DNA from 3 places in the Streptomyces sp. NPDC003248 genome. Region 1 is predicted to be linked to each of the others. Evidence: riboswitches for the same ligand, from Rfam matches in the RefSeq annotation. Region 1 holds a riboswitch; each other region holds the start of a gene.

Region 1 (10,003 bases):
TCGTCGACGAGACCGGCATCCGTCCCGAGGTCATCTTCGCCGCCCTGGTCGGCGCGATCCTCTGGAACCTCCTGACCTGGCTGGTCGGACTCCCCTCCAGTTCCTCGCACGCCCTCATGGGCGGTCTGGTCGGCGCCACCATCGCCTCGGCGGGCGTCGGCGCGGTCCACGGCGACGTGCTCGTCACCAAGGTGCTGCTCCCGGCGGTCGCCGCCCCGATCGTGGCCGGCGTCGCCGCGATGTTCGCCACCCGCCTGTCGTACACGCTCGGCCGGAAGGCCGACGGCAAGGCGGCCGAGAAGGGCTACCGGGCCGGCCAGATCGCCTCGGCGGGCCTGGTCTCCCTCGCCCACGGCACCAACGACGCGCAGAAGACGATGGGCATCATCACCCTCGCCCTGGTCGCCGGCGGCGCCGTCGCCCCCGACTCCGACCCGCCGCTGTGGGTCATCCTCTCCGCGGGCCTCGCCATCGCGCTCGGCACCTACCTGGGCGGCTGGCGCATCATCCGCACCATGGGCAAGGGCCTGACCGACCTCCAGCCGCAGCAGGGCTTCGCCGCCCAGACCAGCGCGGCCACCGTCATCCTCGCCTCCTCCCACCTCGGCTTCTCCCTCTCCACCACGCACTCGGTCTCCGGCGCGGTGATGGGCGCGGGGCTGGGCCGCAAGGGCGGCGTCGTCCGCTGGTCGACGGCCACCCGGATGTTCGTCGCCTGGGGCCTGACCCTGCCGGCCGCGGCCGTCGTCGGCGCGCTCGCCGAGTACGTCACCGGCTTCGGCGCCTGGGGCACGGGCCTCGTCGCGGTCTTCCTGGTCGCCTCCAGCGCCGCGATCTGGAAGAAGTCCCGGCACGAGGTCGTGGACGCGTCGAACGTCAACGGGTCCGACGAGCCGGCCGGCGTGGTCACCACGGCGATCGCGGCCGTCACCCCGCCCCCGGCGGGCACGGTCCCGGACGGGCCGGCCGCCGCCGTCCCGTCGCCGGCCGCACCGGCCATCGCCACCGAGCCGACGGCTCCCGCCGCCTGAGCCCGCCCACCCGGCACGAAGGAAGAGAAGCATCATGAAGATCGACTGGGCGGCCCTGGGCTCCGTCTTCGGCGTCAGCCTCGTGGTCACGGTGGCCCTGGTGGCGCTGTTCACCCTCGGCATCATGGGCCTGTCGCGGCGCGAGCGGGCCGCGGCGCAGGGCGGGACGGCCGCGCTCGCGGTCACCGGGGCGTACGCCTGCTTCGCGGCGTGTGCGGCCGCGGTGGCGTACGGCATCTCGCTGATCGTGGCCTGAGCCACACACCGAGGGTCTCCGGCCCTTCACGCACCACGGGCCCCCGCCCCTCCCCCGCCCCCTCTCCTCCCCCTTCCGTCCCTCCCACCCCCCGCCCTGTCGGCGGCCGTCCCACCGGCGGTCCGACGGGGCGGACGCACGTCCGCGACGGGCCGTCCCGGACCGCCGGTGTGGGGTTCTGCACACTCTCCCCGTGCAGGTCAACACCAAGTTGACGGCCGTTCCGGGCCCGTGGTGGACTGCCGGAGCCATGTACGGCGACAGGAAGAGGAAGCCGGTGTGAATCCGGCGCGGTCCCGCCACTGTCACCGGGGTAGACACCCCCGGGAGCCAGGAACTCTCGTCGCCGGTCTCGTCGAACCAGGGCGTGGACACCCTGAGTGAGGACATACGCCATGCTCGGCTGCCGTTCGAGGTCACGTACCCGGTCGTTGCCCGACCCCACGGCCGGCTGAGCCGATGGGTGCCGATCGCGTTCACGCGTACGGCGCCGCCGCCGGCCTCCTGGGGGACCTGCTCTTCGGCGATCCGCGCCGGGGACATCCGGTCGCCGTGTTCGGGCGGGCCGCGGCCGGCGTGGAGCGGGTGCTGTGGCACGACCACCGCGGGTGGGGCGCGCTGCACACCGCCGTGTGCGTCGGCGGGGCCGTGGCCCTGGGCGCCGGCGCCGCCCGCGCCGTCCGGTCGTCGGCCGCCGCCTCCGTCGCCCTGACCGCCACCGCCACCTGGGCCGTCGTCGGCGGGACCTCCCTCGTGCGCGAGGCCCGGACCATCGGGCGGTGTCTGGAGGCGGGGGACGTCGAGGGCGCGCGGGCCCGGCTGCCGCACCTGTGCGGGCGGGATCCGCAGGCCCTGGACGCCGACGGGATCGCCCGCGCCGTCGTCGAGTCCGTCGCCGAAAACACCTCCGACGCGGTGGTGGGGGCACTGGTGTGGGGCGCCGTGGGCGGCGTGCCCGGACTGCTCGGCTTCCGGGCCGTCAACACCCTCGACGCCATGGTCGGCCACCGGTCGCCGCGTCACCGCCGCTACGGCTGGGCCTCGGCGCGCCTGGACGACCTCGCCGGCTGGCCGGGGGCACGGCTGACGGCCGCCCTCGCCGCCGTCGCCGGGGACGACCCCCGCGGGGCCGTACGGGCCTGGCGGGCCGACGCGCGCAAGCACCCCAGCCCGAACGCCGGTCCGGTGGAGGCCTCCTTCGCCGGCGCCCTCGGGGTGCGGCTGGGCGGGACCCTGTCCTACGGCGGCCGGGTCGAGCACCGGCCCGTGCTCAACGGGGCGGCCGGGCGGCCCGTGGCCGCGCCGGACATCGAACGCGCCGCGCGGCTCTCCCGCCGCGTCGGCCTCCTCGCGCTCGGCGTCACCGTCGCCGCGCGCCTCGTCGCGAAGGGGCGTACGTCATGAGCGGGGGTCTCCTCGTCGCCGGCACCACCTCCGACGCCGGCAAGAGCGTCGTCACCGCCGGGATCTGCCGGTGGCTGGTGCGGCAGGGAGTGAAGGTCGCGCCCTTCAAGGCGCAGAACATGTCGCTGAACTCGTTCGTGACGCGGGAGGGCGCCGAGATCGGACGCGCGCAGGCCATGCAGGCCCAGGCGTGCCGGGTGGAGCCGACCGCGCTGATGAACCCCGTGCTGCTCAAGCCCGGCGGTGAGCAGAGCAGCCAGGTCGTGCTGCTCGGGAAGCCGGTCGGCGAGATGAGCGCCCGCGGGTACCACGGGGGGCGGCAGCGGCAGCTCCTCGGGACCGTGCTGGAGTGCCTCGACACGTTGCGGGGCACATATGACGCGGTGATCTGTGAGGGGGCCGGTTCTCCCGCCGAGATCAACCTGCGGCGGACGGACATCGTGAACATGGGGATCGCGCGGGGCGCCGGGCTGCCCGTGCTCGTCGTCGGCGACATCGACCGGGGCGGCGTCTTCGCCTCGTTCTTCGGGACCGTCGCCCTGCTCTCCCCCGAGGACCAGGCGCTCGTCGCCGGGTTCCTCGTCAACAAGTTCCGCGGCGACGTCTCGCTGCTGGATCCGGGCCTGGACATGCTGCACGGGCTGACCGGGCGGCGCACGTACGGGGTGCTGCCGTTCCGCCACGGGCTCGGCATCGACGAGGAGGACGGGCTGCGGGTGTCGCTGCGCGGCACGGTCCGGGAGTCGGCCGTCGCCCCTCCCGTGGGGGAGGACGTGCTGCGGGTCGCCGTCTGCGCGGTCCCGCTGATGTCCAACTTCACCGACGTCGACGCGCTGGCCGCCGAACCGGGCGTCGTGGTGCGGTTCGTCGACCGGCCGGAGGAGCTGGCGGACGCCGACCTCGTGATCGTGCCCGGCACCCGGGGGACCGTGCGGGCGCTGGAGTGGCTGCGGGAGCGGGGACTGGCCGACGCCCTGATCCGCAGGGCGGCCGAACAGCGGCCCGTCCTCGGCATCTGCGGCGGCTTCCAGCTCCTCGGCGAGCGCATCGACGACGAGGTCGAGAGCCGCAGGGGGCGGGTGGCCGGGCTCGGCGTCCTCCCCGTGCGCGTGCGCTTCGCCCGGGAGAAGACCCTCACCCGGCCCGTCGGGGAAGCCCTCGGGGAGCCGGTCGAGGGCTACGAGATCCACCACGGGGTCGCCGAGGTCCTGGGCGGGGAGCCCTTCCTCGACGGCTGCCGGGTCGGGCAGACCTGGGGCACGCACTGGCACGGTTCGCTGGAGTCGGACGGATTCCGGCGGGCCTTCCTGCGCGAGGTGGCGGCCGCCGCGGGCCGTCGTTTCGTGCCCGCCGCCGGCACCTCGTTCGCCGCGCTGCGCGAGGAGCAGCTCGACCGGCTCGGCGACCTGATCGAACAGCACGCGGACACCGACGCGCTCCGGCGGCTCATCGAGTCGGGCGCGCCGCAAGGACTGCCTTTCATTCCACCGGGAGCGCCCGCATGAGCACAGTGTTGTTGTTGTCGACCGCCGACACCGATCTGCTGGCGGCCCGGTCCGCCTCCGGCGCCTCCTACCGGATCGGCAACCCGACCCGGGTGGACGTCGAGCGGGACCTGCCCGCGCTGGTCGAGGGCGCCGACATCGCCGTCGTACGGCTGCTGGGCGGCAAGCGGGCCTGGGAGGACGGGCTGGCCGCGCTGCGGGCGTCCGGGATCCCGACCGTGCTGCTCGGCGGGGAGAGCGTGCCCGACGCCGAGCTGATGGCCGAGTCGTCGGTGCCCGCCGGGGTCGTCGCGGAGGCCCTGAGGTACCTCGTCGAGGGCGGGCCGGACAACCTGACCGAGCTGGCGCGGTTCCTGTCGGACACCGTGCTGCTGACCGGCGAGGGGTTCGACGAGCCGCGGAGGATGCCCGAGTTCGGGGTGCGCGGGGAGCGGGACCTCGTCGCGGGCCGGCCGACCGTCGGCGTGCTCTTCTACCGGGCCCACGAGCTGAGCGGCAACACCGCCTTCGTGGACACGCTGTGCGAGGCGATCGAGGCGCGGGGCGCCAACGCGCTGCCCGTGTACTGCGGTTCGCTGCGGGGCGCGGACCCCGGACTGTACGAGATCCTCGGCCGGGCCGACGCGCTCGTCGCCACCGTCCTCGCCGCCGGCGGCACCCACGCCTCGCAGGCGTCGGCGGGCGGCGACGAGGAGGCCTGGGACATCGGCGCCCTGGCCGACCTCGACGTACCCGTCCTCCAGGGGCTCTGCCTCACCTCCTCCCGCGCCGCCTGGGACGCCTCCGACGCCGCCCTGTCCCCCATGGACGCGGCGATGCAGGTCGCCATCCCGGAGTTCGACGGGCGGCTGATCACCGTGCCGTTCTCCTTCAAGGAACAGGGGCCCGACGACGTGCCGGTGTACGTCGCCGACCCCGAGCGGGCGGCCCGGGTCGCCGGGATCGCCGTCCGCCACGCCCGGCTGCGGCACAAGCCGAACGCCGAGAAGCGCATCGCGCTCGTCTTCACCGCCTACCCGACCAAGCACTCCCGCGTCGGCAACGCGGTCGGCCTCGACACGCCCGCGTCGGCGGTGCGGGTCCTGGACGCGCTGCGGGACGCGGGGTACGCGCTGACCGAGTACCCCTCCGGCGGCGACGAGCTGATCCACCGGCTCATCGAGGCCGGCGGGCACGACGTGGAGTGGCTGACGGAGGAACAGCTCGCCGCCGCGCCGGCCCGGGTGCCGCTCGCCGACTACCGGGCCTGGTTCGACACGCTCGACCCGCGGCTGCGGGAGGCGATGCTGGAGGCCTGGGGGGAGCCGCCGGGTTCCCTCTACGTGGACGGCGACGACATCGTGCTCGCGTCGCTCCGGTTCGGGAACGTCGTGGTGATGATCCAGCCGCCGCGCGGCTTCGGCGAGAACCCGATCGCGATCTACCACGACCCCGACATGCCGCCGTCCCACCACTACCTGGCCGCCTACCGGTGGCTGGAGAACAGCTTCGGCGCCGACGCGATCGTCCACATGGGCAAGCACGGCACGCTGGAGTGGCTGCCGGGCAAGGGGCTCGGGCTCGGCGGCGGCTGTGCCCCGGACGCCGTCCTCGGTGAACTCCCGCTGGTCTACCCCTTCATCGTCAACGACCCCGGCGAGGGCACCCAGGCCAAGCGGCGCGGGCACGCCACCGTCGTCGACCACCTGGTGCCGCCCATGGCGCGCGCCGACACCTACGGCGACCTGGCGAAGCTGGAGCAGCTCCTCGACGAGTACGCGCTCGTCTCCGACCTGGACCCGGTCAAGGCGCCGGCCGTGCGCGCCCAGATCTGGACGCTGGTCAAGGCGGCCGAGCTCCACCACGACCTGCACGTGGCCGAGCAGCCGGGCGACGACGACTTCGACGAGTTCGTCATGCACATCGACGGCTACCTGTGCGAGATCAAGGACGTGCAGATCCGGGACGGGCTGCACGTCCTGGGCGGCGGCCCGGTCGGTGAGCCGCGCGTGAACCTCGTGCTCGCGGTGGTGCGGGCCGCACAGGTGTGGGGCGGGCGGGCGAACGCGCTGCCGGGCCTGCGGGCCGCGCTGGCCGCGCACTTCGGGCTGGTGGAGAAGGAGCTGCTCGCCGAGCCGGGGGCGCCGGTGAAGGTGCCCGTCGAGCTGACGGACCTGGTGGCGGGGCCGGCGCGCTCCGCCGCCGACGCGATCGACCTGCTGGAGCAGCTGTGCCGGCGGCTCGCGGAGGGCCTGGAGTCCCGCGGGTGGGACACCGCGGCCGTCCCGGACCTGGTCCGTGAGGTGATCGGCGTCCAGCTCCCGGACGCCGTCGCCGTGCTGGAGTTCGCCTGCGCCGAGGTCGTGCCGCGGCTGGCGCGCACCACCGACGAGATCGGGAACGTCCTGCGCGCCCTGGACGGCGGTTACGTCCCGGCGGGCCCGTCCGGCTCGCCGACGCGCGGACTGGTCAACGTCCTTCCGACCGGCCGGAACTTCTACTCCGTCGACCCCAAGGCCATTCCCTCGCGGCTCAGCTGGGAGGTGGGGCAGTCGCTCGCCGACTCCCTCGTCCAGCGGTACCTCCAGGACACCGGCGCGTACCCGAAGTCCGTCGGCCTGACGGTCTGGGGCACGTCGGCGATGCGCACGCAGGGCGACGACATCGCCGAGATCCTGGCGCTGCTGGGCTGCCGCCCGGTGTGGGACGACGCCTCGCGCCGGGTGACCGGGTTCGAGGTCGTCCCGCTCGCGGAGCTCGGCCGGCCCCGCATCGACGTCACGGTCCGCATCTCCGGTTTCTTCCGGGACGCCTTCCCGCACGTCGTCGGGCTGATCGACGACGCGGTCCGGGCGGTGGCCGGGCTGGAGGAGCCCGCCGAGTCCAACTACGTGCGGGCGCACGTCGAGGAGGACACGGCCGCGCACGGCGACCGGCGGCGGGCGACCGCCCGGATCTTCGGCTCCAAGCCGGGCGCGTACGGCGCCGGTCTGCTGCCGCTGATCGACGCCCGGAACTGGCGCTCCGACGCGGACCTCGCCGAGGTGTACGCGGTGTGGGGCGGCTACGCCTACGGGCGCGGACTCGACGGGCGGGCCGCGCGTGGGGACATGGAGACGGCGTTCCGGCGGATCGCGGTGGCGGCGAAGAACGTCGACACCCGCGAGCACGACCTGGTCGACGCCGACGACTACTTCCAGTACCACGGCGGCATGGTCGCCATGGTCCGGCACCTGACGGGCGCCTCCCCCGAGGCGTACGTCGGCGACTCCGCCGTCCCCGACCAGGTCAGGACCCGGACGCTGGGCGAGGAGACGCACCGGGTGTTCCGGGCGCGGGTGGTCAACCCGCGCTGGATGGCGGCGATGCGCCGGCACGGCTACAAGGGCGCCTTCGAGATGGCGGCGACCGTGGACTACCTGTTCGGGTACGACGCCACGGCCGGGGTCGTGGACGACTGGATGTACGAGAAGCTCAGCGCCGAGTACGTCTTCGACGCGGAGAACCGGGACTTCATGAAGAAGTCCAACCCGTGGGCGCTGCGCGGGATCACCGAGCGGCTGCTTGAGGCGGCGGACCGCGGGCTCTGGGCGGAGCCGGACGCCGACACGATCGAGCGGCTGCGCGCCACCTACCTGGAGCTGGAAGGCGACTTGGAGGGCGACGACCAGTGAGTACCCCGTTCCCGTTCACGGCCGTCGTCGGCCAGGACGACCTGCGGCTCGCGCTGCTGCTGAACGCCGTCTCGCCGGCGGTCGGCGGGGTGCTGGTGCGCGGGGAGAAGGGCACCGCCAAGTCCACCGCCGTGCGCGCCCTGTCGGCGCTCATGCCGCTGGTGGACGTCGTCTCCGGGTGCCGTTTCTCCTGCGACCCCGGCTCCCCCGACCCCGGCTGCCCGGACGGCCCGCACGCGCCGGGGGCCTTCGAGTCCCGGCCGACGCGGATGGTCGAACTGCCCGTCGGCGCCTCCGAGGACCGGCTCGTCGGCGCGCTGGACATCGAGCGGGCCCTCGCCGAGGGCGTGAAGGCGTTCGAGCCGGGCCTGCTCGCCGACGCGCACCGCGGGATCCTCTACGTCGACGAGGTCAACCTCCTCCACGACCACCTGGTCGACCTGCTGCTGGACGCGGCGGCGATGGGCGCCTCGTACGTGGAGCGCGAGGGCGTCTCCGTGCGGCACGCCGCCCGCTTCCTGCTCGTCGGCACGATGAACCCCGAGGAGGGCGAGCTGCGGCCGCAGCTGCTCGACCGGTTCGGGCTGACCGTGGAGGTGGCGGCCTCGCGGGAACCCGAGCAGCGGGTGGAGGTCGTCCGGCGGCGGCTGGCGTACGACGACGACCCGGACGGTTTCGCCGCGCGCTGGGCGGACGAGGAGGCCGCCGTACGGGCGCGGATCACGGCGGCGCGGGGCCTGCTGCCGTCGGTGCGGCTCGGTGACGGGGCGCTGCGGCAGATCGCGGCGACCTGTGCGGCCTTCGAGGTGGACGGCATGCGCGCCGACATCGTGATGGCGCGCACGGCGACGGCGCTGGCGGCCTGGGCCGGGCGGACGGAGGTTCTGGCGGAGGACGTGCGGCAGGCCGCGCTGCTGGCGCTGCCGCACCGGCGGCGGCGCAACCCGTTCGACGCGCCGGGGCTGGACGAGGACAAGCTGGACGAGACGCTGGAGCGGTTCGGCGGGCAGGACGACTGCGAGGGCGACGACGACCCCGATCCCGACGGGCCGGGCGGCGGTGGCGGGCGCCCGCCGTCGGAGGGGCCCTCGGAGGGGCCTTCGGAGGGGCCCTCCGAGAGTCCTTCGGAGGGTTCCGAAGGGGGCGACGCCGCCGCGCGGCCGGAGGCCGGGGAGGGCGGGGAGCCTCAGCCGGCCGGGGCCGGGTCGGGTGAGCAGCGGCCCGCGCGGGCCGCGGAGCCGTTCCGCACGAAGGTGCTGAGCGTGCCGGGTCTCGGCGAGGGGGCCGCCGGGCGGCGGTCCCGGGCGCGGACCGAGCACGGGCGGACCACCGGGGCCCGGCGGCCGCGGGGTGCGCTGACCAAGCTGCACCTGGCGGCGACCGTGCTGGCCGCCGCCCCGCACCAGCGGGCGCGCGGCCGGTCGGGGCCGGGGCTGGTGATCCGCCGGGACGATCTGCGGCAGGCGACGCGGGAGGGGCGCGAGGGCAACCTGGTGCTGTTCGTCGTGGACGCCTCCGGGTCGATGGCGGCGCGGCAGCGGATGGGCGCCGTGAAGGGCGCCGTGCTGTCGCTGCTGCTCGACGCCTACCAGCGGCGGGACAAGGTGGGGCTGGTGACCTTCCGCGGGTCGGCGGCCGATGTCGCGCTGCCGCCGACCTCGTCGGTGGACGCGGCGGCGGTCCGGCTGGAGTCGCTGCCGACGGGCGGGCGGACGCCGCTCGCGGCGGGGCTGCTCAAGGCGCACGAGGTGCTGCGGGTGGAGCGGCTGCGGGACCCGGCGCGCCGGGCGCTGGTCGTGGTGGTGACCGACGGGCGGGCCACCGGTGGCCCCGAGCCGGTGGCGCTGGCCTCGCGCGCGGCGCGGCTGTTCGCGGCGGAGTCGGTCGCCTCGGTGGTCGTGGACTGCGAGTCGGGGCCGGTGCGGCTGGGGCTCGCCGGGCGGCTCGCGGGCGAGCTGGGCGGTACGGCGGTGACGCTGGACGAGCTGCGGGCGGACTCCATCGCCGGGCTGGTCAGGGATGTGCAGGGAACGTCGAGGAGGGCCGCGTAGTGCCGCAGGGACAGCCGAGTGTGATTCCGGACGACGGTCTGACGACCCGTCAGCGGCGCAACCGGCCGCTGGTCGTCGTGCACACGGGCATCGGCAAGGGCAA
Region 2 (10,003 bases), on a different contig from region 1:
TTCACCGAGGCCGCCACCGTCTTCCGCGACCAGGCCGCGAAGGCGGGCGTCACCGTCGAGGTGCGGACGGGCAGCAAGGACTCCTACTGGGCCGACATCCTCGACAACGGCACCCTGTGCTGCTACCGCTCCGGCGCCATGCCCATCGAGGCCCACCTCTCCCAGCGGCTGCTCACCGACTCCACCACCAACGCCACCCAGTGGCGGCACCAGGACTTCGACGCCCTCTACCAGCAGGCCCAGTCCACCCGCGACACGACCGCACGGGCCGCCGTCTACGAGCGGATGCAGCGCCGCCTGTACACCGAGGGCGGATTCCTCGTCTGGGGCTTCGCCGACTGGATCATCGGCACGGCGACGAACGTGCGCGGCGTCGAGACCACGGCGCCCGCCAACACCCTCGACTGGGCCCGCTTCGACCGGGTGTGGCTCGCGTGAGCGTGAGCGGCCCGCGCTCCTTCGCCGCCCGGCGGCTCCTCCTCGGCGCCGTCCAGACCGTGGCCGTGGTGCTGCTGGTCTTCGCGCTCACCGAGGCGCTGCCGGGCGACGCCGCCGTCGCCCTCGCCGGCGACCAGCCCGACCCCGCGCGCGTCGCGGCCCTCCGCGAGGCCATGCACCTGGACCGCCCGGCCCACGAGCGGCTCGCCGACTGGGCGGCGGGCCTGGCCCACGGCGACCTCGGCACCTCCCTGACGTCCGGCCGCCCGGTGAGCGGGTACCTCGCCGACGGCTTCGGCCCGACCCTGCTGCTGGCCGCGCTCACCCTCGCCCTGCTGATCCCGGCCGGCCTCGGGCTGGGCGTCCTCGCCGCCCGCCACGAGGGCCGGCTCGTGGACCGCCTGATCAGCTCCGTGACGCTCGCCGTGTACGCCGTCCCCGAATTCGCCCTCGGCGTGCTGCTGGTGACGGTCCTCGCGCTGAAACTGGCCTGGCTGCCGCCGACCGCCGTCGGCTACGGCACCGACCTGCTCGGCCACCCCGCCGCGCTCGTCCTGCCCGTCCTCGTCCTGCTGGCCCGGCCGGTCTGCTCACTGAGCCGCCTGGTCCGCGCCGGCATGATCGACGCCCTGGCCTCGCCGTACGCGGCGCACGCCCACCGCTACGGCGTCCCCGGCGCCCGCGTCCGCTACGCCCACGCCCTGCCCAACGCCCTCGCCCCGGCCGTCCAGCAGCTCGCCCGCACCGTGGACTGGCTGCTGTGCGGTGTCATCGTCGTGGAGGCACTCTTCGTGATCCCGGGACTGGGCACCGTCCTGCTCGACGCCGTCGCCGAACGCGACGTGCCCGTCGTGCAGGGCCTCGCGGTGGTGTTCGGCGTGCTGACCGTCGTCCTCAACCTCGGGGCGGACCTGGTCGCGCACCGGCTGACGCCCCGAGCGGCGGTGGCCGCGTGATCCGGCGCCGCTTCCTGCCGGGCCTGGCCCTCGTCTGCGTGCCCCTCGGCCTGGCGCTCCTCGGGCCGCTGCTCGCCGGGGACCCCGGGCCGCGCGCCGCGTCCTTCGTCCTCGCCGACGGGCACCGGCTCGGCACCGACTTCGTGGGCCGTGACGTCCTGCACCAGGTGCTGCTCGGCGGACGCACCGTCGTCGTCACCGCGCTCGCCGCGACCGCCCTCGCCTACCTGGTCGCCGTTCCGGTCGGCCTCGCCGGCGCCCTCACCCGCGCACCCCGGCTGGAGGAGCTGCTGATGCGGCCGCTGGACGTGCTGCTCGCCGTACCGTCGCTGCTGCTGATCCTCCTCGTGGCGTCCGTGTTCGAGCCCGGAGCGGCCGGGCTCGCGCTGCTCGTCGCGCTGGTCAACGTGCCCGACGCGGCCCGCATCGTACGGGCGGCGGCCGGTGAGGCGGCCGCGCGCCCGGCGGTCGAGGCGCTGCGCATGCAGGGCGAGAGCGTCTGGCGGATCGGCGTCGGCTACGTCGCCCGCGCCGGCCTGCGCACCCTCGCCGCCGACGCCGGCATCCGGCTGACCGGCGTGCTGTACCTGGTGTCCACGGCGGCGTTCCTCGGGGTCGGCGTCGCACCGGACGCCGCCGACTGGGCGGTCATGGTCGACCGCAACCGCACCGGCCTGTGGGTGCAGCCCTGGGCCGTGGTGGTGCCCGCCCTGCTGATCGTCGCGCTGACGACCGGCACCAACCTGCTCTTCGACGCCGCGTCGCACAGGACACCGAAGAAGGGGGAACCCCGCCCGTGAGCCCCGGCACCGACCCGCTCGCCGAACTCCGCGACCTGCGGGTGGAGGTCGACGGGCGCGCGCTCGTCGACGGCGTGCGCCTGCGGGTGCTGCCCGGCAGGGTGACGGCCCTGGTCGGCGCCTCCGGCAGCGGCAAGACCACGACGGGCCTGGCGCTGCTGGGGGAGTTCCCGTCCGGCGCGCACGTCACCGGGGAGGTACGCCTGACCCGCGACGGCCCGGTCGGCCACGTGCCCCAGCACCCCGCCGCCGTCCTCAACCCCGCCCGCCGCGCCGGCGCGCTCCTCGACGACCTGGCCCGCCTCCGGGTACGCCACCTGCCGCGCGGACAGCGCCGCCCGGCGGCCCGCGCGCTCGTCCTGCGCGCCCTCGCCGACGCCCAGCTCCCCGACGGCGAGGCGCTGGTGCGGAGGCACCCGCACCAGCTCTCCGGCGGCCAGCAGCAACGCCTCGTCCTGGCCCAGGCACTCCTGCTGGGGGCGCGCGTCATCGTCGCCGACGAACCCACCACCGGCCAGGACGCCCTGACCAAGAGCCGCGTCGTCGACCAGCTGGCGGCCCTCGCCGCCCGCGGCATCGCGGTCGTCCTGCTCAGCCACGACCTCGACGTGGTCCGCGCCCTCGCCGACGACGTCCTCGTCCTGCGGGCGGGCCGGGTCGTGGAGTCGGGCCCGCCCGAACGGCTGTGGCTCGCCCCCCGCCACGCCTGGACCCGGGAACTTCTCGACGCCCGGCGCCCGCCCGCCGGCGCCCGGCCCGCCCCGGACACCGGCCGGCCGCCCGCCCTGCGGGTGCGCGACCTCATCGCACGCCACCACGGCGCCGTGGCACTGCGCGCCCCGGAACTCGCCCTCCACCCCGGCGCCTCGCTGGCCGTCGTCGGCCGCTCGGGCAGCGGCAAGACCACCCTGGCCCGCTGCCTGGCCGGCCTCCACCGCGACCACGACGGCGAGATCCTCCTCGACGGCACCCCGCTGCCGCGCAGCCTGCGCCACCGCACCCGCGCCCAGCTCGCCGCCGTGCAGTACGTGTTCCAGGACGTGCGCGCCGCCTTCGACGAACACCGGCCCGTCCTGGACCAGGTCGCCCGCACCGCGGTACGCCTGCGCGGCACGGACCCGGCGGCCGCCCGCGAGGAGGCCCTGACCACCCTGACCCGGCTGGGCCTCCCGCCCGACCTGCCCCGCCGCCGGCCCGCCCGGCTCTCCGGCGGCGAACTCCAGCGCGCGGCCCTCGCCCGGGCCCTGCTCGCCCGGCCCCGCGTCCTGATCTGCGACGAGATCACCTCCGGGCTCGACACCGTCACCCGGCGCGGCATCCTCGACGTCCTCGCCGGTCTGCTGCGCGAGCGCGAGGACCTGTCCCTCGTCCTCGTCACCCACGACCTGGACACCGCCCGCCTGGCCGACCACATCGCCGTCCTCGACGCGGGCGAACTGGTCGAACACGGCCCCACGCACCGCGTCCTGACCGACCCACGCCACCCGTTCACCGTCTCCCTGACCCGGACGACGACACACCTGGGGACGGGCACACGGCCCTGACCGGCGGTCACGTACCCCGGGAGGGTCCCCGCACGGCGCTCCGCCCGGCCGGACGCGCCGGTGTCGGCCGGTGCCCGCTCAGTGCGGGGCGTTGGCGGTGGCGGTCCTGTGGTCGTGTCCGCTCAGTGCGGGGCGGTGCCGGTGGTGGTTGCGTGGTCGTGTCCGCGCCACGCCTCGGCCCGCAGGTCCGCGTCGCACAGGACGTCCACCGCCGTGCAGGCCAGGGCCTCCGTGGCGGCCAGGAGGACGTGCCGGGCCCGGTCGGAGGCCGCGGCGGCGGCGAACTCGGGTGTGTGGTCGGAGCCGTCCTCGCCCATGATCGCGACGAAGGGGTGGATGGCCGGCACCCGCCCGCTGACGTTCCCGATGTCCGACGAGCCGAGGTACACCCCCGGCACGGGCGGCGTCACGGTGATGCCGGCCCGGCGCAGGTGCGCCGCGAACCGCCCCGACAGCGCCCCGCTGTCGCGGAAGTGCTCGTAGCGCACGGTGGCACGCTCGACGGCGCACGTGGTGCCGGTGGCGAGCGCCACGCCCTCGGCGGCGGACCGCACCTGCCCGGCGAGGTCGTCCAGGGCCTCCGTGGTGGCGGCGCGCAGCCCGAACAGCCCCTCGGCGTACTCGGGCACGATGTTGGTGGCCGTGCCGCCGTGCGTGACGATGCCCTGGACGTGCGAGGCCTCGGGCAGCCGCCGGCCGAGCGCGGCCAGCACGTTGAACAGCTCGACGAGGGCCGCGAGCGCGTCGACGCCCTCCGTGGGGTTGCCCGTCGGGTGGGCGGCGCGGCCGTGGAACCCGACCCGGTACTGCTCCTGGGCCGTCAGCGGCGCCCGGACCCAGTCGTACACCCCCGGATGGAACATGAGCGCGGCGTCGACGTCGTCGAAGACGCCCGCCTCCACCTCCAGCACCTTGCCCCCGCCGCCCTCCTCGGCCGGGCTGCCCACCGCCAGCACCGACCCGGCGTCCGGCCCCAGCGCGGCGCGGGCGGCGATCGCCGCGCCCAGGCCGGCGGCGGCGATCAGGTTGTGCCCGCACGCGTGGCCGAGGCCGGGCAGGGCGTCGTACTCCAGCAGCAGTGCCACCGCGGGCCGCCCCCGGCCGTGGCGCGCGGTGAACGCGGTCGGCAGCCCCGCCACGTCCTGCCGCACCTCGAATCCGGCCCGGCGCAGCTCACCCGTCAGCAGCGCGCAGGCCCGCCGCTCGGCGAAGGCGTACTCGGGGTCGGCGTGCAGCGCCGACGCGACGCCCCAGAGGGCGTCCGCCCGCTCCGTCACCTCCTCGTGGACGCGGCGGTGGAGGGCGTCGGGATCGCGGTGCACACGGCCTCCCGGGCGTCGGCGGGGTTGTCCTTCCGACCCACCGGGTTCCACCGGGCGGCAGGTCGACACCCCGCCGGACGGGCCCGCCTCAGCCGTCGGCGGGCAGGGGGGACGGGACGGCCGCCGCCAGGGCGGCCAGCTCCTCCGGGCTGCGCGGTCCGGCCTCGCCCTCGGCCAACGCGCCCTGCGCCCGCAGCAGTCGGGCCGCGGCGACGCCCCAGGGCAGCCGCAGCCCCGCCGCGCGGAGCAGGTCGGCGCGGGCCAGGGTCGGGGCGGCGGGCCCGGTGTGGACGCCGGACGGGGTGAGGAGGGCCGCGTCGTCGGCCCAGCGCAGGGCCAGGTCGACGTCGTGCGTGGCCATCACGACCGTGGTGCCGGCGGCGCGCAGGGCGTCGAGCGTGGCCAGGAGGCGCTCCTGGCCGTCCGGGTCGAGTCCGGCGGTCGGCTCGTCGAGGACGAGCACGCGCGGCCGCATCGCGACGGCGCCCGCGATCGCGGTCCGCTTGCGCTGCCCGTAGGAGAGCAGATGCGTGGGCCGGTCGGCGAGGGCGGTGATGTCCAGGGCGGCGAGCGCCTCCGCCACCCGGGCCCGTACCTCGGGGTCGGGCAGACCGAGGTTGAGCGGCCCGAACGACACGTCCTGCGCGACGGACGCGGCGAACAGCTGGTCGTCCGGGTCCTGCACCACCAGCTGGACGGTCGTCCGCAGCCCGGTCAGCCCCTTGCGGTCGTACGCCACCGGCCGCCCGTCGACCGTCACCGTCCCGGCGCGCGGCCGCAGCCCGCCGCTGAGCAGCCGCATCAGGGTCGTCTTGCCGCTGCCGTTGCGGCCGAGCAGGGCGAGCGCGCGGCCCTCGCGGACCGCGAGGTCGAGGCCGTCGAGCACGGCCGGGCCGTCCTCGTACGCGAAGGAGACGCCCCGCAGGGCCACCGGCTCGCTCATGACAGGGGGCCTTCCAGGACGAGGGTGAGGGCGGCCACCGCTGCGAGGAGCGCGCAGCTCGCGGCCGTGAAGCGGACGGAGACGCGGGCCTCGGGCACCAGGACGCGCAGGGTGCCGTCGTAGCCGCGTCCGGCGAGCCCGGCGTGCAGGCGCGCAGCCCGGTCGAAGGCCCGCACGAAGGCGGTGGCGCCGAGCCCCGCCAGGGAGCGCCACTCGGCGGCCCGCGAGGTGTGCCCGAGCCGGGCCGCCTGGGCCTCCCGGATCCGCCGCACGGAGTCCAGCAGCAGGAAGCTCATGCGGTACGTGACCAGGGCGACGTCCACGACCGGCGCGGGCACGCCGGCCCGCACCAGCCGCGGCAGCAGGTCGGACACGGGGGTGGTGAACGCGAACAGCAGCACGCCGAGGGAGGCGGCCGAGGTGCGCAGCATCAGCTCCCCGGCCCGCGCGGGCCCGCCGTCGGCCAGGCCCACGAAGGCGCCGGGCCCGCCCACCCGGACCAGCAGGGGCAGGGCACCGGTGGCGCAGAAGCCCAGCGGCACCCGGTAGGCGCGCCACAGCCGGCGGGCCGGCACTCCCGCCGGGCCCAGCAGCACGGCGAGCGCCGTCACCAGCACCAGGGCCGCGCCCGGCCAGGGCGGCAGGGAGATCGCGAGCAGGGTCAGCCCGAGTCCGAGTACGGCCTTGTCCACGGGGTGGCGGCGGCGCCAGCGGCTGCTGTGCGCCGCCGCGTCGATCGGCAGCACGAGGGTCAGGCCCGTCCGCGCGCGGACTTCCCGGCGCCGCCGGGGGCGCCGTCCGCCGGCGCGGTCGCCTCCGCACGCTCCGCGCCGTCCGCGCCGGCGTCCGGGACCGTCCGGTGCGCGGTCCCCGGGCCGTCCGGCAGGGCCCTCGCCCGCTGTTCGCCCTGCCGCCGGCCCCGGCGCAGGCCGAAGTAGTAGGCGAGGACGCCCGCGCCCAGCGCGGCCTGGACGGCGAACAGCGCCGACTCGACCTCACCGGAGGGCGGCTCGTACAGCGGGGAGAACCAGGGCTCGTAGTCCGGGTCGATCTCGGTGATCGCCGTCTCCGCCTCGGCGTCGGAGCCCGCGAACGGCTCCTTCTTGCCGTCGCCCAGGCCCAGGGCCAGCGGCAGCACCGCGAGGGCGACCACCACGAGCAGCAGCAGGGCGTTGATCCTCGTGTTGCGGTTCACCGGGCCACCGCCTCCGTCCCGGTCGGCTGCGCCGACCGCCGCCCGGTGACGAGCACGCCGAGCCGGGTCAGTTCGCCCTTGCTGGACTGCACCAGCAGGCGCATCACGAGGACGGTGAGCAGGCCCTCGCTCACCGCGAGCGGGATCTGCGTGACGGCGAAGACGGAGCCGAACGTGCCGAGCGCGCCCAGGAACCCGCTGCCCGGGTCGGGGAACGCCAGCGCCAGCTGCACGCTGGTGACGCAGTACGTCGACAGGTCGGCGACGAACGCGCCGAAGAACACCGTGACCATCAGCGGCACGGCGAACCGCCGCAGCAGCCGGTACGTGCCGTAGCCGGCCCAGGGCCCGACGATCGCCATCGAGAAGGCGTTGGCGCCGAGCGTGGTCAGCCCGCCGTGCGCGAGCAGCAGCGCCTGGAAGAGCAGGGTGATGGTGCCCAGCACCGTCATGACCGGCGGCCGGAAGAGGATCGCGCCCAGGCCGGTCCCGGTGGGGTGCGAGCAACTGCCGGTCACCGAGGGCAGCTTGAGCGCGGACAGGACGAACGTGAAGGCCCCGGAGGCGCCGAGGAGAAGCGTGCTCTCCGGGTGCTCGCGCACCTCACGGCTCAGTGCGCGGACTCCGTGGACGACGAACGGCGCCGACGCGACGCCCCAGGCGACCGCGTGCGCCGGAGGAAGGAAACCCTCGGCTATGTGCATGGCTCAGCAGACCCTCTCCAGCACCTCGTGGATGGTTGACGCGCCTTGGCCGGTCTCCTGGCTGACGGGTACCACCGCCCGTGCTCCGCCTTCCCGGGTCCGAGGACCCAGTGGCTGCCCGCGAGGGCCGGAGCCGGACTTCCCGATCACAGTGGCGAGGGCCGCACCGGCATCACACCGGATTTCCCGTTCACCAAGGCGTGGTGACAGTAGTGCGCGGACCGGGGCGGTGACAAGCGGCAACGGGGGCGCGCGAGCGGCGGGCGGCGGCTCACACCCCGGCGCACAGCCGACCAAGCACGCCGCCCGGCTCGCCGTGTGTCGCCCCGGCTCGTGTCTGCCGCACACGACGCGCCCGCGCCCGCCGGTGCGCCCGACGGGCCCACCGCCCCCCGCCGCTCTCCCGGATCAGCGCCCCCGCCAGTCCAGACAGACCACCAGGGCGTCGTCCTCCGGGGTCCGTTCGCCGCGGTGGCGGTTCAGTTCGCGCAGGACGGCGTGCGGTACCTCGGCCGCGGGCAGCAGGCGGGTGGCCTGGATCGCCCGGGCGAGGGGGGCGTCGCCGTACGTCTCTCCGCCGGGGGAGGAGACCGCGTGCACGCCGTCGCTGACGAAGACGAGGCGGTCACCGGGCTCGGCGCGCACCTCCTGCTCCACGTAGTCGGTCTCCTCGAACATGCCGAGCGGCAACTGGGCGTCGAGGGGGATCCGTTCCACACGGCCGTCGCGCAGCCTCAGCATCCGCGGGGAGCCGGCGTCCACCACCCGGGCGCGTCCCGTCGTGAGGTCGAGGTCGAGCATGAGGACGGACAGGTAGCGGCGGCCCCGGTAGTGGGCGTGCACGGCCTGGTCGGCGAGCGCCGCCTGGTCGGCGAGGCACAGCCCGGCCCGCCGGGCGTTGCGCAGCGCGGTGATGGCCAGGCCGGTCAGCAGGGACGCCTCCGTGCCCTCGCCCATGCCGTTGGTGACGTACAGCATCAGGCGGTCGGCCGTCACCGACCAGTCGTAGTTGTCGCCGAAGACCGCGTAGGCGGGCTCCAGTTGCGCGCCCAGATCGAACTCGGGGCGGCTGCACGACCGGCCCGGGAGCAGGTGCCACTGCATCTCGGCCGCCAGGGTGAGCCGGTCCTTGCGTCTCGCCTGGACATAGAGGTCGGTGTCCCGGTCGGCCACGACCAGCTCGTGCCCGAGGGCCCGGGCGATCTCCGCGAGTTCGGCCGGCACGTCGCCGGCCGGCTCCGGCAGGGTCACGGTCAGCACGCCGAGCCGGTCGCCGCGCACGGAGACCGGCAGGTGCACCCGCACCCGCCCGTCCCCGACCGATTCCACGAACGGCTCCTGCGCGCCGAACGCCCGGCCGGCCGGGCCGTCGTGCACCGACACCGGCTCCGCCGTGTGCGGCAGCTCGGATACCGGTTGCAGCACGGTCAGGCCGTAGTCGGCGAGGTACAGCTCGACGGAGTCCGCCGCGTACTGGCGGAGCAGTACGCCGCGGACCGCGTCGAGCACCTCGTGGGGAGCCGCTGCCCGCAGCGCGCGCTCGGCGGTCACCAGTGCGTTCACGGTGGTCACTACATCAACCTTTCGTCGAATCCTCGGCGGCCCCGTGCGCGCACGGGGCCCTCGGTGCGGACGCCGCCCGCCGGGTCGTCGTACCCCCTCCGGGCGTACGACGGGGTCCGCCGGCGCGGTCCCTAGTACGCTGGCGGTCGACCCAGTGCCTGCGAGAGTGTGGACCGTGACTGCCTTCCGCCACCGCCCGGAGCCCGAAGAGGTCGCACGGGTCACCGCGACGGCCGCGGAGCTGCTGGAAGTCCTGTGGGGCAGGGCCTCGACCGCCCCCGCCTCCGCCTCCCAGCTGCGCGTGCTGCTGATCCTCGAACACCACGAGGGCATCAATCTGCGCACCCTCGCCGACTCGCTCGCCTCCACCCCGCCGTCGACCAGCCGGCTCTGCGACCGGTTGCAGGCCTCCGGGTTCGTCGAACGCGCGGTGAGCCCGGCCGACCGGCGCGAGGTGCGGCTGCGTCTCAGCGGCCGGGGGCGGGCCTTCCTCGCGGATCTGCGCGTGCGCCGGGAACAGCAGTTGCAGGCGGTGCTG
Region 3 (10,003 bases), on a different contig from region 1:
GAGGGCCCGGCGTGATGACACGTGCCAGATCGCGGTGGATCCGCTCGGCGTCGCGGCGCACCTGGTCGGGCACGTCACCGCGTTCGGTGATGAGGCGGGCGTAGATCGGGGTCTCCTGGAACATGGCCGGTGACTTCCTCACGGTGCGGGAACGGTGTCCGTGGTCCGGCCCCGGTCGCCGCACCTGCGGTGGCGGCGGCACCGGACCACCCCCTACACCTTAAAGATCTCCACTGACACCCGGTGCCCCGGCTACCTCCGCTGGGCGGCGAGGCGGACCGGGGCGTTGGCGGCGCCGTAGCCGCCGTAGCCGCCGGTGCGCTGCACGAGTTCGAGGAAGACATGGCCGACGGTCGCGGTGTAGCAGTGCCGGAACTCGCCGCCGCGCTCGTCGCGGTCGTACAGGATGCCGAGGTCGCGGTACGTCTCCAGTTCGTCCGCGGGCAGCTCGTACCGCGCCTGGAGGTCGTCGTAGTAGTTCGCCGGGATCCGCAGGAGTTCGGCGCCCTGCTCCCGGACGCGGCGCGCCGTCGTCACGATGTCCTCGACGGCGAAGGCGACGTGCTGGGGGCGGCCTCCGCTCGCGTCGTCGGGGCCGGGCGCGAGGTTGAGGACGATCCTGGGTCCGCCGTGCGGGGCGGTCAGGGCGCGGCTGCGGAAGAGGCCGTAGGGGTCGGCGAGGTCGACGGTGTCGTGCGGTCGCAGGCCGAGGACGGCGCGGTGGAAGAGGACCGCCTCGTCGAAGTGGTGCCAGGGCTGGGTGAGGGCGAGGTGGTCGATGCAGGTGACGCCGCCGGCCGGGCTGGGGCGTGTCTTTCGGATCAGCCCGACTCTGTCTGCGGTGCCCTGTCGATGCCGGTGAGCGGGGCGTGGTGCGTGCAGCTGCAAGGCGGAGGAGGGCGTCGATGCGGAGCATCGGCAACCGACGACAACGCCGCAGATGCGCGTGCCACGCCCCGCGGCCCCGGGGTGATCCGAAAGACACGCCCTTGGGGTGTCGTGGAGCGGCTCGAAGTCGTCGGTCCAGCTGGGCAGTCCGGGCCGGTCGGTCGCGCAGTGGAGCAGTTCGGTGCCGTCCGGTGCGGCGATGGCCTCCAGGGGGACGTCGTGGACCGCGCGCCGCTTGGGGAGCGCGGGCGCGAGGAGGGCCTCGGCACGCCGTGCCGCGGCCGCCGGGTCGGGGGTCTCCAGTCCGATGGCCGCGAGGGTGGTTCCCGAGCGGCGCGTCGAGGTGCCGGTGTTGACCAGGACGCGGGCGGCGCCCTGCTCCCACAGCTCGACGGGTTTGCCGCGGTGGCGGCCGGTGCGGGCGAAGCCGAGCGCGGTGAGCAGCGTGCCGACGGGCTCGGGGTCGCCGGCGGCCAGCTCCGCGAAGGCCACTCCGGACGGGACGACGGGGGCCGGGAGCGGGGAGACGCCGGCGTTCTCCTCCAGCGCGAGCAGCGACCGCAGTCCGTCCACCGCCGTGCGGCCCGCGTCGGCCTGGCGGAAGACGTCGTTGAAGACCTCCAGGGAGAGCGGGCCGTCGTAGCCGGCGTTCAGGACGTGGCGGACGAGACCGGTGACGTCGAAGCCGCCCTGGCCGGGGAAGCAGCGGTAGTGGCGGCTCCACTGGAGGACGTCCATCGCCATCAGCGGGGCGTCGGCGAGTTGCAGGAAGAAGATCTTCTCGCCGGGGATGTCCTCGATGCCCCGGGGGTCGGAGCCCCGGGAGAGGATGTGGAAGCTGTCCAGGCACACCCCGAGTGCGGGGTGGTCGGCCTGTTGGACGATGCGCCAGGCGTGGTCGTAGGTGCTGACGTGCCGTCCCCAGGCGAGCGCCTCGTAGGCGACGCGGATGCCGTGGTCCTGGGCGAGGTCGGCGAGCCGGGCGAGCTGCCGGGCGGCCAGGGAGTCGTCGGCGAGGGTCTGCGGGGAGACGTTGGAGCAGACCAGGACGGTGTCGGCGCCGAGCCTGCGCATCAGGTCGAACTTGTGCCGGGCGCGTCGCAGGGTGTGGTCGAAGAGCTCTTCGGGGACGCCCTCGATGTCGCGCATCGGCTGGTAGAGGTCGATGCTCAGGCCGAGGTCGGCGCAGCGGGCGCGGATCTCCTCGGGGGTGAGGGGGGCGGCGACCAGGTCGTTCTCGAAGATCTCGACCCCGTCGAAGCCGGCCCGTGCGGCGGCCGTGAGCTTCTCGGTGAGCGTGCCGCTGAGGCAGACGGTGGCGATCGACTTACGCATGCGTCCTCCCGGCGCTGATCCGGGTCCGGTCCCCGCGTCCGGCCGGGCCGGCACTCGCCCCGCGTCCGGGGGCCGCCGGCCCGGCCGTCGTCCTGAGAACTGCTGCTGTCACTGGAACTCCAAGCTGACCACTAGGTGGATCGACAGGTCCACTGTACGGTCACAGTAGAGGAGGGAGAGGCACCGGACAAGGAAGCGCCGCCCGCGACGGGTCCGCCGGTCAGCCTCCAGGCGGCGCCTGAGCCGCTTTCCTCCCCTTGCCCACCGGCCTGCCTGCCGTTGCGGCGGGGGTGACGTCCGACGGCCTACCGCCGCAATCCGTCCACGCAGTGGACCACGAAGACCGACACGCGGCACCCGGAAGGGCGGCGCGGGCCGCCTTCCGGGTTCCCGTACGGCGCCTGCGTCGTTGCGGTTACCGTGGTCCGCAGAGCGGACTGCCGTCGTGGCCGACGGGGTCCGCGACGGGCGGCACGAGCAGGGAGACGACGGGTGGACGGCGGCGAGACGGCGCGGGCCGAGGACGAACGGGAGCAGCCGGGCACCGGTGTGCGCAGTGTGCGCCGGGCCGTCGACATCCTCAACCTGCTGAGGGAGGACCGGCCGGTCGTCACCCTGCGCGAGATCACGGAGGCCACGGGGCTGGCGAAGACCACCGCGCTGCGCCTGGTGCAGACCCTGGAGGAGACCGGACTGCTCGGCTCGCACCCGGCCGGTTACACGGCGGGCCCCGGGCTGTGGCGCTGGGCCTACCTCGCCCGCGCCCGGTGGGAGGTGCCGCGGGAGACCCGCAAGGTGATGCGCGACCTCGCCGACCGGCTCGGCGAGACCGTGAACATCTTCGTCGCCCGGGACGTCCAGCGCGTCTGCGTCGCGCACGAGGAGAGCCCCCACCCCCTGCGCCACGTCGTCGACGTCGGCGACGAACAGCCGCTGTGGGCCGGCGCCTCCTCCAAGGTCCTGCTGCGCGACGCCCCCGACGCCGTCCTGCGCCGGGTCGCCCTCGCCTCACCGTACGGCGAGGCGCACACCGACCGGCTGCGCGCCGGGGCCGCCGAGACGGCCCAGCGCGGCTACGCCGTCAGCAGCAGCGAGTTCGACGAGGGGCTGACCGCCGTCGCCGTGCCGGTCACCGGCCGTTCGGGGGCGGTCGTCGCCTCCCTCTCCGTGAGCGGGCCCAGCCACCGCTTCCCGTACGAGGCCGTGGAGCGCTTCGCCGCCGAACTCGCCGCAGCCGCCCGCCTCATCTCCGCCCAGGGCTTCAGCCACCCGCTGAGCAGCGGTCACTGACCCCCGTCACGGAGCTTCCGGGGACGGCGGCCGCGGCGCGCGGCGCAGGAAGCGGATCACCGGACGGCCGTGCGCGGTGGTGACCTCGGCGCGGACGCCGTACACCTCCTCGATCAGCTCCGCGGTCAGGACGTCGCCCGGTGTCCCCTCGGCGACCGCGCGTCCCTCCCGGAGCACCAGCAGCCGGTCGCCGTACATGGCGGCGAGGTTGAGGTCGTGCAGGGCGATCACGGTGGTGACCGGGAGACCGGCGACGAGGTCCAGCAGGTCGAGCTGGTGCTGGATGTCGAGATGGTTGGTCGGCTCGTCGAGCAGCAGCTCGCGGGGTTCCTGGGCGAGGGCGCGGGCGATCTGGGCGCGCTGGCGTTCGCCGCCGGACAGGGTATGCCAGGACTGGGCGGCCCGGTCGGCCAGTCCCGTGCGCTCCAGGGCCTCGGCGACGGCCCGCGCGTCCGCCGCCGTGGCGGCCGTCCAGGCCCGGCGGTGGGGGATGCGGCCGAGGGCGACGACGTCGCGGACGGTCAGCTCGGTCTGGGTGTGGGCGTGCTGCTCGACGGTGGCGACCCGGCGGGCGGTGGCGCGGCGGCCGACCTGCGACAGGGGCCGCCCGTCCAGGGTGACGACCCCGGCCGTGGGGGCGAGGACGCCGGCGAGCAGCCGCAGCAGGGTCGACTTGCCCGACCCGTTGGGGCCGATGAGGCCCACCGTCTCGCCGGGGCGGAGGGCGAGGGTCAGGCCGTCGAGGATGAGCCGGCCGTCGGCGCGGCGGGTGACACGGCTCGCGCGGAGCCCGGACGCCGGGGCCGCGACGGGAACAGCAGGCGCCCCGCTCCCGGCTCCGGCGTGAGCGTCCTTCACGTCTTCCTCCTTCCTCGGTGGAGCACTGCCACGAAGACGGGTACGCCGATCAGGGACGTCACGACGCCCACGGGCACCTCCTGGGGGTCGAGGACGGTACGGGCGGCGGTGTCCACCCAGACCAGGAAGACGGCCCCGGCCAGTGCGGTGACCGGGAGCAGGCGGGCGTGGCCGGAGCCGGTGAGGGCGCGCGTCGCGTGCGGGAGGACCAGGCCGACGAAGCCGATCGCCCCTGCGCAGCTGACCAGGACGGCGGTGAGCAGCGCGGTCGCGCACAGCAGGACCAGCCGGGCGCGGCCGACGCGCACGCCGAGCGAGGCCGCGGCCTCCTCCCCGAAGGCGAACGCGTCCAGGGTGCGGGCGTGTCCGAGGCAGACCCCGAGCACGGCCGCCAGGACGCCCGCGCACAGCAGCACGTCGGTCCAGTCGGCGCCGGAGAGCGAGCCGAGCAGCCAGAACAGCACACCGCGGGTCGTCTCGGCGTCGGCCGAGGTGAGCACGGTGAAGGAGGTCAGCGCGGAGAACAGCTGCATCGCCGCGACGCCGGAGAGGACGACGCGGTCGGTGCTGCCGCCGAGGCTGTGGCTCAGCAGCAGGACGAGCCCGAAGGACACCAGCGCCCCGGCGAACGCGCCCCCCGACAGGGACACCGCGCCGCCGCCCACGCCGAGCACGACCACGGCGACCGCGCCGGTGGAGGCCCCCGAGGACACCCCGAGCACGAAGGGGTCCGCGAGCGGGTTGCGCAGCAGCGACTGCATCACCGCCCCGCACAGCGCGAGTCCCGCCCCGCAGACGGCGGCGAGCATCGTCCGGGGCATGCGCAGGTTCCAGACGATGCCGTCGCGCAGCGGCGCCAGCCGGCTCTCCCCCGCCCCGAGACGGGCGGCGACCGACCACCACACGTCCGAGGCGGAGATGTCGGCCGGGCCGATCGTCACGGCGACGGCGACCGAGACCGCGAGGACGAGCAGGCCGCCGGCCGTCACGAGCGTGTCGCGCAGCCTCACCCGGCGAGCCCGAACGAGCGCAGTCCGGCGGCGACCTGTTCGATGCCCTCGACCGTGCGGATCGACGGGTTCATGGCCTGGCCGCTGAGCAGGACGTACCGCTTCTTCTTCACGGCGGTGAGGTTGCGGGTGGCGGCGTCGGTCTCCAGGAAGCGGATCTTGGCCGCGGCGGTCTCCGCCGTCTGCGACCTGCGGGTCAGGTCGCCCAGGACGATGACGTCGGGGTCACGGTCGGCGACCGTCTCCCAGTTGATCTGCGGCCATTCGTCGTGCGTGTCGGAGAAGGCGTTCTCCGCGCCGACGGCCCGGGTGATGGCGCCGGGGGCGCCGCAGCAGCCGGCGAGGTAGGGCGACTCGGAGTTGGCGAACCAGTACATGAGGGAGACGCCGGAGGCGTCCAGTCCGGCGGTGGCCTCGCGGACCCGTTCCCGGAGGCGCGCCACGAGCTTCTCGCCGCGCGCCTCGACGTCGAAGGCGCGGGCCAGGTCGCGTATCTCGCCGTACACGGCGTCGAGGGTGAGCGGCTCGCTGCGGGAGCCGTCGCCGCCGCTGTCGTTGTCCTTGCCCTCGGAGCAGTCGGACGGCGAGACGTAGGTGGGCACGCCCAGCTTCTCGAACTGCTCGCGCGTGGCGACGCCGCCCTTGCCGAGGGTGGAGACGAACGAGGCGGTGACGAAGTCCGGTTCGGCGTCCAGCACCTTCTCGAAGGACGGGTTGTTCTCGGCCAGCCGCGGCACGGAGGCGTTGGCCTTCTCCAGTCCCTTCAGCACCGGATCGGTCCAGGTGGCGGTGCCGGCCATGCGGTCCTGGAGGCCGAGGGAGAGCAGGATCTCGGTGGTGCCCTGATTGAGGGAGACGGCCCGCCGGGGTGCCGACTCCAGCGTGACGCGGTGACCGCAGTCGACGATGGTGCGCGGGTAACCGGCGGCGGCCCGCTCCCCGCCCGCGGCGGATGCGCCGGAGCCTGCGCAGGCGGTGAGCAGGAGGGCGGGGGCGAGCAGGAGGGCCGCGGTGCGCGGGGCGCGCGGCGGTGTGGAACGGAGCACGGGCATGCCTCGGGTGTCGGGGCTCGTACGCGGAGCCTGGCCTGCGGACGTCCGCCACGCCCTGGGGCGTGCCGGTGCCAGCAGGTCTTCGGACTCGGGTTCGTCCGCGCGGGGCGCCTTCCCGGTTCGGTGCCGCGCCGGCCCGCCGGCCGGCCCGTCCCCTTTCCCAGTGGCATGTGTGCCCCGCCCGTCCCCCTCACCGCTGCGCGTCAGCTCCGGATTCGCACCGGATTCCCTGGCCTCGGATGTGGCTCGACTGGCCTCGGCAGGCTATCAAGCCGCCGGTACGGCCAGGTCACGGCATCGGCCGCGGGCACGGTCCGGAGCAGGCACCCGGTGCTGTGCGCTCCGGAAGCAGGCGCCCGGCTCACGGGCGGTCGGGAAGCAGGCGTCCGGTTCACGGGCGGTCGGGAAGCAGGCGTTCGGTCCACGGGCGGTCCGGCGTCCGCCGCGGGCTCGGCCCCGGCGTCCGGCGCGCGGACGGTCCCGGAGCCGACGTCCGCCGCGCGGGCGGCCCCGGAGCCGGCTGGTGTCCGGCGCGCGAGCGGTCCCGGACCCGGCGCCCGGCGTCGGGCGCGTGTGCGGCCCGACGGCTCCTCGGGGTCCGCCGGAGATCGCGGCAGAGGCCCGTCGATAGGGTCGCCCCATGACTGTCGCCCGTTCCGTCGCCCTGTTCGTCGTCGCCGCCCTGTTCGAGATCGGCGGGGCCTGGCTGGTCTGGCAGGGCGTCCGCGAGCACAGGGGCTGGGTCTGGGCCGGGGCGGGCGTGATCGCGCTGGGCCTGTACGGCGTCGTGGCCACCTTCCAGACCGACGAGAACTTCGGCCGCATCCTCGCCGCCTACGGCGGTGTCTTCGTCGCCGGATCGATCGCCTGGGGCATGGTCGCCGACGGCTACCGTCCCGACCGCTACGACGTCGTCGGCGCCCTGGTCTGCCTCGCCGGCATGGCCGTGATCATGTACGCGCCGCGGGCACGGTGAGCCGGCCCGCCGTCGCCGGCCGGGTGCGCCGGCGGGCAGCGCGGTGCCGCCGCGGCTCGCGCCGGACGCGCGTGCGTCACCGGCCGCCGTGGGGGCAACCGTGCGGGTGCGGGGTGACCAGGCCGCTCTGGCAGACGATGACGACGAGCTGGGCGCGGTCGCGGGCGTGGAGTTCGTTCATGGCCCGCTGGATGTGGCCGCGGACGGTCAGCGGGCTCAGCGCGAGCCGGTCGGCGATCTCGGCGTTGGACACGCCGCGCGCGGCCAGCGCCGTGACCTCCCCTTGCCGGTCGGTCAGGGCCTTCAGGACGTCGGGAGCGCGAGGAAGTCGTCGGTGTCCGGGGTGGCCGGTAAGCGGGTGACGAGGGCCCGCGTGGCGGCCGGGGAGAGGAGGCCTCGTCGGCCGACGCGCCCGGGTCCTCCGGCACGAGGAGGAGGACCCGGTACCTGCCGGGGACGACGGCGGGCCCGTCAGCCGGCGAGCACGCTCGCGAAGAAGTCGAGCGACCGGTCGACCTCCTTGAGGGAGGGGCCGCGGTTCAGGTGGCCGTGCGTCATGCCCGCCGCCAGGTACGTCCGGACCGGGACACCGCACTCGTCCAGTTGCCGGGCGAGGAGGTCGCCGGACGGCCGGAGGTCGTCGAACTCGGAGAGGACGACACCGGTCGGGGGCAGGTCGTTCAGGTTCGCCGCCCCGGGCATCGCGTCCGCCGGCAGGTCGGTCAGACGGCCGACGTAGTTGCGCACCATGCCCTCGATCGACTCGGTGGTGAACCGCAGGAGCGACGGCAGGTCCCGCATCGCCGCCGCCGTCTCGTCGTCCAGGGCCGGGGTCGGGAAGTGGGCGAAGGGATAGGCCAGCAGCAGGGTGTCCGGGCGGGGTTCGTGCCGGTCGCGCAGCCGGATCGCCGTGGACAGGGCGAGGGCCGCGCCCGCGCTCGCGCCGCCCAGGGCGACGGGGCCGCGCGCCCGGCCGGATCCGTGGAGCCAGAGCCACGCGGCGTGCGCGTCGTCGACGGGGACGGGGTGGCGGACGCCGTCCACCGCCAGCCGGTATCCGACGGAGACCACCAGGGCCCCGGCGCGGGCGGCCAGCTCGGCGGAGACCGTGTGCGCTTCCGGCATGTCGAGATCACCGGCCGCGAAGCCGCCGCCGTGCAGCCACAGCAGCGCGCGGCGGGGCTCGTCGCGCGGGGCGTACACACGGACGGGCACCTCGCCGTGCGGCCCGGGGACCAGGTGGTCCTCGACCGAGACGTCCGGCAGGCTCCACTCGCCGGGATCGCTGTAGTACTCCGCGAGCCGGGCGCTCGCCTCCGGGTCGGACGCGGCGTCCTCCCAGCCGAGGCCGTCGAGCAGGTGCAGCTTCCCGGCGAGGAAGGGATCTATCGGCATGGGCGCTCCCAGGGTGTCGGGTCCGTGGTGCGGGCGGGCGTGCCCCGGGAACGGGCGCGGCCTCGGGCGAGGACGCCGGTCCCGGGGCTCCTTGTCGGGACCAGTGTGATCGCTCGGCGCCGCGGGGCGGGAGACCGGCGGCGCCGGCTGCCGGGAACGGACGCCGGCGGAGATCCTCCGGAAACCCCCTGCGGCAGGCGTGAACCCTGGACCGGTGACGTTCGTTACTCCTCGGAAGCATCCACACACTCCACGGCACGAGAGGTTGTCCATGACGGGTCTCACGGAATCGATCGAATCGATGGAGCAACTCGCCACGGTCTGGCGCGCCTTGGTCCTCGACCGGGAGCCGCGCGCGGACGTGCGGGACCTGCCGGGCGTCGCCGTGCGCTGGGCCGACTGCCGGTTCGCGTTCTGGAACTGCGTCACACTGACCGACGTGGGGGCGGACGCGGCACTCCTGGAGAGGCGTCTGACGCGGGCGGCGGACATCATGCGCGCGAAGAAGCACCCGGGCTTCCTGTGGCTCTTCGAGGACCTCCTCGACGGCGGGGCACGCGCGGGCCTGGCGGAGGCGGCCGAACGGGCCGGTCTCCAGCACGCCTTCGCCGGCACCGGCATGGCCGGGAACCTGCTCCCCGTGCCCGACCCGGTCCACCCGGACCTGACGTTCGCGCGGGTGAGCACCGACGAACAGCTGCGGGCGTACGCGGACATCAACGCCCGCGCCTACGGATTCCCGCTGGAGGACGGCCGCGACGGACTCCTCGGCTCCGCGCTGTGGAAGACCGGGGTGCACGCCTACCTCGGCCTGCGGGACGGTGTCCCGGTGACGTGCGCCGCGACGCTGGAGGCGGAGGGACGCCTCTTCGTCGTGCTCGTCGCCACGGACCCCGCGTGGGAACGCAGGGGCTACGGCGAGGCGGTGACCCGGAAGGCGCTGCACGAGGGCGCCCGGGCGACCGGGCTGACCCGCGCCACTCTGCACGCGACCGCCGCCGGGGCACCCGTGTACCCCCGCATCGGTTTCGAGCCGAACTCACCGGTGCACTTCTACGGCCTGAAGAGCTGACCCTCCGCCAGCGGGCGTGCCGCTCCGTGCCCCTGACGCCCGCCGGTGCCGTCGCGCCCGGTATCGTGCATCGACTTCGCGGACCTGCGTTCCCGGACCGCCCCGGCGCCCCGACCGCGCCGGGGCG

Evidence for each region. A riboswitch is a leader RNA that binds a small molecule or an ion and turns the genes downstream of it on or off. The one in region 1 is predicted to bind cobalamin.
Region 2: it holds a riboswitch for cobalamin, as region 1 does, so the genes downstream of both, ACZ3KJ_RS19530 (energy-coupling factor ABC transporter permease) here and ACZ3KJ_RS30280 (cobalamin biosynthesis protein) in region 1, are expected to answer to the same signal.
Region 3: it holds a riboswitch for cobalamin, as region 1 does, so the genes downstream of both, ACZ3KJ_RS20435 (ABC transporter substrate-binding protein) here and ACZ3KJ_RS30280 (cobalamin biosynthesis protein) in region 1, are expected to answer to the same signal.

The regions. Positions count from the first base shown of each region.
Region 1 is NZ_JBVHDT010000017.1:92,108-102,110, reverse strand. It holds gene ACZ3KJ_RS30290 (inorganic phosphate transporter) at 1-1,031, shown strand, start outside; gene ACZ3KJ_RS30285 (hypothetical protein) at 1,066-1,287, shown strand; cobalamin riboswitch at 1,506-1,646, shown strand; gene ACZ3KJ_RS30280 (cobalamin biosynthesis protein) at 1,747-2,691, shown strand; gene ACZ3KJ_RS30275 (cobyric acid synthase) at 2,688-4,196, shown strand; gene cobN (cobaltochelatase subunit CobN) at 4,193-7,849, shown strand; gene ACZ3KJ_RS30265 (putative cobaltochelatase) at 7,846-9,900, shown strand; gene cobO (cob(I)yrinic acid a,c-diamide adenosyltransferase) at 9,900-10,003, shown strand, end outside.
Region 2 is NZ_JBVHDT010000007.1:343,755-353,757, reverse strand. It holds gene ACZ3KJ_RS19570 (ABC transporter substrate-binding protein) at 1-438, shown strand, start outside; gene ACZ3KJ_RS19565 (ABC transporter permease) at 441-1,394, shown strand; gene ACZ3KJ_RS19560 (ABC transporter permease) at 1,391-2,194, shown strand; gene ACZ3KJ_RS19555 (ABC transporter ATP-binding protein) at 2,191-3,738, shown strand; gene ACZ3KJ_RS19550 (amidohydrolase) at 3,861-5,060, opposite strand; gene ACZ3KJ_RS19545 (energy-coupling factor ABC transporter ATP-binding protein) at 5,149-6,003, opposite strand; gene cbiQ (cobalt ECF transporter T component CbiQ) at 6,000-6,749, opposite strand; gene ACZ3KJ_RS19535 (energy-coupling factor ABC transporter substrate-binding protein) at 6,755-7,198, opposite strand; gene ACZ3KJ_RS19530 (energy-coupling factor ABC transporter permease) at 7,195-7,902, opposite strand; cobalamin riboswitch at 7,933-8,115, opposite strand; gene ACZ3KJ_RS19525 (PP2C family protein-serine/threonine phosphatase) at 8,311-9,453, opposite strand; gene ACZ3KJ_RS19520 (MarR family transcriptional regulator) at 9,632-10,003, shown strand, end outside.
Region 3 is NZ_JBVHDT010000008.1:93,201-103,203, forward strand. It holds gene ACZ3KJ_RS20410 (hypothetical protein) at 1-124, opposite strand, end outside; gene ACZ3KJ_RS20415 (TIM barrel protein) at 253-2,223, opposite strand; gene ACZ3KJ_RS20420 (IclR family transcriptional regulator) at 2,716-3,513, shown strand; gene ACZ3KJ_RS20425 (ABC transporter ATP-binding protein) at 3,520-4,260, opposite strand; gene ACZ3KJ_RS20430 (FecCD family ABC transporter permease) at 4,368-5,381, opposite strand; gene ACZ3KJ_RS20435 (ABC transporter substrate-binding protein) at 5,378-6,433, opposite strand; cobalamin riboswitch at 6,490-6,703, opposite strand; gene ACZ3KJ_RS20440 (YnfA family protein) at 7,074-7,409, shown strand; partial or broken gene ACZ3KJ_RS20445 (response regulator transcription factor) at 7,486-7,802, opposite strand; gene ACZ3KJ_RS20450 (alpha/beta hydrolase fold domain-containing protein) at 7,881-8,804, opposite strand; gene ACZ3KJ_RS20455 (GNAT family N-acetyltransferase) at 9,076-9,876, shown strand.